DNA from 2 places in the Lysinibacillus sp. PWR01 genome. Region 1 is predicted to be linked to the other one. Evidence: riboswitches for the same ligand, from Rfam matches in the RefSeq annotation. Region 1 holds a riboswitch; the other holds the start of a gene.
The links. Region 1 has a riboswitch for preQ1 ahead of ACEVFT_RS00580 (QueT transporter family protein). Riboswitches for the same ligand answer to the same signal wherever they lie in the genome.

Region 1 (3,419 bases):
CAAACATGGCACAAGCTGTAGCTGTTGCTACACCATGTTGACCCGCACCTGTTTCGGCAATCACGCGGTTTGCTCCCATACGTTTGGCTAGTAAGATCTGTCCTAGTACATTATTGATTTTATGTGAGCCTGTATGGTTAAGGTCTTCACGTTTTAAATAAATTTTTGCACCACCCAATTGCTTTGTTAAATTTTCTGCAAAATAAAGTGGGGATTTACGACCAACATATTCACGGAAATAGTAATCTAATTCTTGCTTAAAGTCATCATCCTCTTTATACTTTTGAAAATTCTCATCTAGTATATTTAAAACATTTTGAAGCTCCTTTGGAACAAAGCTTCCACCAAATTCACCGAAATATCCCTTTTTCTCTACTACTGTACTCATCTTTACTCGACTCCTCTATGCTAATTTTCCCATAAAAAAAAGCCACTCCAATCCCTCATAAAAAGGACGAGTAACCGTGGTGCCACCTTTATTCGCAATTTTTGCGCGCTTTCCTGCTCCGGTAACGGGGAGCAAATCGGCCTTACATTTGATAAGGCTGCTCTGAAGTCCATTCACAAGTCTGTACTACTGGTTCACACCGCCCACCAGCTCTCTTGAAGTAACAATGCTTGCTACTACTCTTCTTCCTTGCATTTATTAGAAAGAATTGTAGAATATTTTCAGAATAGTGTCAAGAAAAAAGACGAATCTAAAAAGACCCGTCAGTTAAATCAAATTATTAAAGTGAAGGCGTTTGTTTAATGCATACATAATCGGCGCACCGACAGCTAATACAACAAATTCACCCGCTGCTACTGTTAGCCAAGTCCAAAAGAATGGCAGCTCTAAGGCTAAGTTCAGTTCAAAGGCAATGATAAACATGGTGCATGTAAATAGCAATGTATTAATAATTAAACGTGCCCATATATTTTTGACAAATTTACAGATTAAAATAAACAGGCCAAGTGTAATCATTGAATGACCTACACCAAACACTAAATCGTAAATGCCAAGTGGTGAAAATAGATTAGAGATCAATACACCAATAATAATCCCTACGGCAAAGCGTGGATTAAATGCTACTAAATGGTTAAACATCTCGGATACTCGGAACTGTACCTCCGTAAAACCAAATGGTGCAACAAGCATGGTCACAGCAATATAGAGAGCCGCAATGATACCACTTGCTGCTAAAAATTTTATTTTCATATTCATTTCTCCTTAGTTTTTTTTCGTGGGATGGTTACGAACCACGGTGCTTTCACACAAGTAAATATTTTATTATACATATCTAGTAGAAGTCAAATGTCAGACTTTGTCTATAGTGTCCTATCGTCGCAAAATTGTCATAAATATTTTTTACTATGTTGAAAAAAGAAATAGAATAACTAAAACAGCGTAGTTTAGCGGTTTAAAGCGCCAAATTGAATGAAAAACTAAAATATTTTGTCACTTTTAAAAGTCAGAACATTCATAATGTTGTTGACTGAGCTCGATAATAACGATAATATAGCGATACATTCACACTTTGTTTGGATAAAGTGCGGTAGATATTTGAGAACATAATCGGGGGGATTATTTGTGAAAAGCAATGTGAAGAAGCTATCATTCCTTCTTTTTGGATTAGTGTTACTACTTGCTGCTTGTGGTAGTGGTGGCTCTAGTACAACAGATTCAAAAGGAAATGAAACAAACAATGCAAGTGAGAGCGGAAATGCAGACGATAAAACATATAAAATCGGGATTACTCAAATAGTTGAGCATCCATCGTTAAACGCAGCAACGGAAGGCTTTAAAAAAGCAATTGAAGATGCTGGCTTAAAAGTTGAATACGATCCACAAATTGCGCAAGGAGATAACAGCCTTAACACAACGATTGCTAACAATCTAGTGAGTGCAAACGTAGATTTAATTTTTGCTAACTCTACACCTTCTGCACAAGCAGCTGCAACAGCAACAAGTGATATTCCAATTATTTTTACATCGGTTACAGATGCTGTTGGTGCACAGTTAATCGACTCAATGGAGAAGCCAGGGAAAAATATTACAGGCACAATTGATCTACATCCTGAAACGATTTCTAAAACAGTAGCATTCTTAAAAGACCTTGGTGCGAAAAAAGTAGGGATGGTCTACAATGCGGGTGAGCAAAACTCAGTTGCACAAGTTTCAGAAGTGAAAAAGGTTATGGATGAACAAGGTTTAACGGTGGTAGAAGCATCAGCATCCACTTCAGCAGATGTAAAGCAAGCGACAGAATCTCTAATTGGTAAAGTAGATGCTTTCTATATTATTACTGATAACACAGTAGTTTCTGCTTTAGAATCGGTAATTGATGTTGCCAATACGAATAAATTACCATTAATCGTAGGAGAATTAGATTCTGTGGCACGTGGTGGTTTAGCTGCTTATGGATTTGAATATTTCGATATCGGTTATGAAGCAGGTCAAATGGCTGTGAAAATTTTAAAAGGTGAAGCAACACCTGCTGATACACCGGCACAATATCCTCAAAATCTGAAACTATTAATCAATAAAAAAGTAGCGGATGATTTAGGAATCGAAATGAAAGATTCTTGGGGTGCAGAAATTCTAGAAAAGTAAAACGAAGCGGGGGAGAACTATCCCCGCTTTATCTTCATTTTACAAGCGATATAAATAATTAAGAGATTTAGGAGATGATTCAACGATGTTTTTAGCATTATTTGGCGCAGTGGAGCAAGGAATCATCTATGCAATTATGGCACTTGGTGTATATTTAACATTTCGGGTGTTAGATTTTCCGGATTTAACGGTTGATGGAAGCTTTGTAACAGGGGCGGCAACGGCAGCAACAATGGTTTTGCTTGGCTACCACCCAATCTTAGCGACTTTAGTGGCAATTGTTGCTGGATTTATTGCTGGATGTATGACAGGAATTCTTCACACGAAAGGAAAGATTAATCCACTATTATCAGGGATTTTAATGATGATTGCTTTATACTCGATTAATCTACGCATCATGGGGTTAACTGCAGAAAATACGATAGGTCGCCCGAATATTCCACTATTAAACTCTGAAACAATCTTTTCAAAGTTTCAAGCTTTTTGGAGCAATTTAGGGATCGATGCTGCTCTTAATAACCTATTAAAAGGCATGGGCTTTCAGCATGTACCAGGTACATGGAGTGTGCTGATTGTCGTATTAATCATCACGATTTTAATTAAGTTAATAGCAGACTGGTTCTTAAAGACAGAGGTCGGGCTAGCTATCCGAGCAACTGGTGATAATAAACGAATGATTCGCAGCTTCTCAGCAAATACAGATACACTTATCATTTTGGGGCTAGGACTTTCCAATGCACTTGTCGCATTTTCTGGAGCTTTAATCGCACAATACTCGAAGTTTTCAGATGTAAGTATGGGGATTGGTATGATTGTGATCGGTCTT
Region 2 (3,419 bases), on a different contig from region 1:
CCCATGGCAATATATTGGCGCCAAGTGGACTTAAGCCGATTACTACGAAAATTGCAGAATCTAGAAAGCCTCCAACAATTCCACTGTAGAACACACGCCAAGCCATTGGTAATTTTAATCGAGTATAGATTTCTGTATCAGCCGTTTCAGCGACAATAAACGATAGCGCTGATGCTACTACAATCAAAAGTGTATCTCCCAGTAGGAATGATACCACTGCTGATAAAATTAAAGCTGTAATAATAAATAAATACGTTTTTGCTCTACCATATTTATTTTGTACTAGGTCACGAAAAATAAAGGTCGCCCCAATTAAAAGTGTCCCCATCGGAACAATAAACATACCAAAGTGCAATGGTGCAAATGCTGCCGTTACCACATTAGCGATAACAATAGATAATAAATAAAATAATACGCTCATACTATTACTCCTCAAGTAAATTTAAAAGCTTTTTCGTAATGGCACACTATAAACCTCTTTTATTCCCCCAAACAAGGGCATGTAACTGTGGCAGTACTTTAACATCTCTTAATTCTTCATCCTTCATTACTCTATCAATCAGCGCATGATATTTATCCAATAAATGCATAATTAATTGTGAATTATCAGTTGTCGTGAGATCATCATTACCGACTTGAAGATAAAAAGGAATCATTGGATATCGATGGTGAATTTGTTTAGCATAATCGTAATCCTCTTGATTAAAAACGACTATTTTGAGGGATACATGGTGATTGCTGTTTCGATCTTTAAGTTTTTCGAAGATATAAGAAAGCACAGAATAGTCTGTGGTCATTCCAGAACTAGGTGGCTTTGGTGAAATTGTCAGTTCATCAATCTCATACATCCATTTCTGCCACCTACTCCCCTGTGTCTCCACCCCGATTTTTATGCCATTTCCTTTTAAAATGGCAATGAGCTCTGCTAAATGCGGATTGAGTGCAGGATTGCCTCCTGAAATCGTGACAAATGAAAAACCATTGCCCCCCAGACGTTTCAACTCAGACCAAATCTCTTCCGCTGTCATTAAACCACGTTCATCTGTGTAGCCACTCAGCCCTAATACTACACGATAGGTATGACCGTGCGATTTTTACATTTCCCTTCATAATCATGTAAATGATGAGCAGCATCGAAGGTAAATTCCTTGCTTACGAGAACACGCTTTGCATGATAGTTCAATTGATTTCTTTGAATATCCACATCAATTTTTTGAAGTCTCTCGACGATTTTAAAATCTGACATGCCTTAAGACTCCTTCCTATAACGCAAATACTCATCAAGTCCTTTTTTTCGTAGTTTACATGCTGGGCATTCACCGCAACCATTAGCTATGACACCGTTATAGCAAGTCAACGTTCTTTCTCGAACAAAGTCCAATGCCCCGAACTGATCAGCAAGCTCCCATGTCTGTGCTTTATTCAGCCACATCAATGGTGTATCAATTACAAAAGAATCATCCATCGATAAATTTAACGTTACATTCAAGGATTTAATAAAAACATCTCGGCAATCTGGATATCCGCTAAAATCTGTTTCACAAACGCCAGTCACGATATGCTTAGCTCCTACTTGACTCGCTAAAACACCTGCAAATGAAAGAAAGAGAAGATTTCGACCAGGAACAAAAGTCGATGGCAGCTCACCATTATCTCCGTCTTCTACTTCAATATCTTGTCGTGTCAAAGCATTCGGAGCAAGCTGGTTCAGGAGTGACATATCAAGAATATGATGCCTGATTCCAAGTTCACTCGCTATCTCTTTTGCACATTCAATTTCAAGACGATGCCTTTGACCATAATCAAAAGTGACTGCCTCAACCTCTTCAAAACGTTCTTTTGCCCAAAACAAACAAGTTGTACTGTCCTGACCTCCACTAAATACAACAATTGCTTTTTCCTGCTTCATCTATAAAACTCCCTTATATTAAAAAAACAGCACTCTAAGAAAAAGTGCTGCTTTCTTCTTAGTTTTTTAAAGAGGGTAGCTAAAAACCTCTTTCTTGATTGAACTATTCAAATCTTCATTTATCGATTATCAATTTTTTCTGGATTAAGATCGTGGTTCATTAAACGATAATTGGCGATTTCTTCATATTTCGTTCCTGGCTTCCCATAGTTACACCATGGATCGATCGAGATACCCCCACGTGGAGTAAATTTCCCCCAAACCTCGATATATCGTGGATCAAGCAATGCAATTAAATCATTCATAATGATATTGACGCAATCTTCATGGAAATCGCCGTGATTTCTAAAACTGAATAAATACAATTTTAGTGATTTACTCTCAACAATTTTTTTATCCGGGATATACGAGATGTACATCGTGGCAAAATCCGGCTGATTTGTCAAAGGGCATAAACTAGTGAACTCTGGACAATTAAACTTAACGAAATAATCTCGATTGGCATGTAGATTATCCACTGCCTCTAATACTTCAGGTGCATAATCATAGGAATACTTTGTACCTTGATTACCTAATAGGGTTAAATCTTTTAATCCTTCTTCATGACTTCTGCCAGACATAAAAAAACCTCCTTGTAAAAATGTTTCCCAACACTTTTCAAGAGAGGCATCACCAATCAGTCTATTAAAACATAAGTAAAAACATAAAAAAGCCACGTCCGATATGGACATGGCATATTGTCATGTTTCCATAGTTTTTTATAGAGGGTATCAGCTATGAACCTCTCCCGTTCTAGTCCGGGCATTCTTTTCTTCAATATCGTACAAAAAATAGTACAGCACGTCAAATAGATTTTTTTATAAAATCTTACCCTATGGAATACGAATTACAAGCATTATGAAAACTGCACTTAGACTAGTCACGGAGAACTGTATCATAATAAAGTGTGGTTTTAATGAAAACAGAAAAAATGTTTCCGAAATTCTTGAATCATTTAAACTAAAGATTTCCAATTATCCTTCTAACCATTTGTTAGTAGCACCCCGATTTATAATCGCTCTAAGTCCTGATATTCTTTCATATAAGGACCATCCTCTGCAACATATGAATGATACAATGCCTTTACTGCAAAATTTTTCTCTAAACCCATTTCAGATTTTAGCTTTTTTAATTCATCATGCAATGTTCGATGTTCATTGATTAGCTTTAGCATAATTGATTTATTATATTTCATTATATTCATCCTTTTTTTCTATAACTTGAGGAATTACAACTTTAAAATAGTTTGGAACTACAAAATACTTGAGCATCGGAAGCTGTTCTAGTATTTTGGAAAGCCTCTCTGTTTTTTTACTGTCGAAAAGAAGAATAAACCTCATTTAGATACATTACGGTGAACCTAATCATAAGTAAAGGTAGTTTTTAAAAAAACAGGCACATTTGTATGAAGCAAATGTAACCGATCTGATTTGTATTGATTAACTGCAATTTATATAAACATTTTTCCCAA

Region 2: linked by a shared signal. The riboswitch ahead of queC (7-cyano-7-deazaguanine synthase QueC) and the one ahead of ACEVFT_RS00580 (QueT transporter family protein) in region 1 are both predicted to bind preQ1.

The regions. Positions count from the first base shown of each region.
Region 1 covers NZ_JBHERJ010000005.1:3,535-6,953, reverse strand. Annotated here, with positions in the region: gene trpB (tryptophan synthase subunit beta) at 1-388, opposite strand, end outside; T-box leader at 448-647, opposite strand; gene ACEVFT_RS00580 (QueT transporter family protein) at 716-1,198, opposite strand; PreQ1 riboswitch class I at 1,205-1,249, opposite strand; gene ACEVFT_RS00575 (ABC transporter substrate-binding protein) at 1,571-2,593, shown strand; gene ACEVFT_RS00570 (ABC transporter permease) at 2,679-3,419, shown strand, end outside.
Region 2 covers NZ_JBHERJ010000063.1:3,966-7,384, forward strand. Annotated here, with positions in the region: gene ACEVFT_RS12475 (VUT family protein) at 1-421, opposite strand, end outside; partial or broken gene queE (7-carboxy-7-deazaguanine synthase QueE) at 468-1,028, opposite strand; partial or broken gene ACEVFT_RS12485 (6-carboxytetrahydropterin synthase) at 1,008-1,246, opposite strand; gene queC (7-cyano-7-deazaguanine synthase QueC) at 1,250-1,909, opposite strand; PreQ1 riboswitch class I at 1,962-2,005, opposite strand; gene queF (preQ(1) synthase) at 2,029-2,529, opposite strand; PreQ1 riboswitch class I at 2,654-2,700, opposite strand; gene ACEVFT_RS12500 (hypothetical protein) at 2,958-3,143, opposite strand.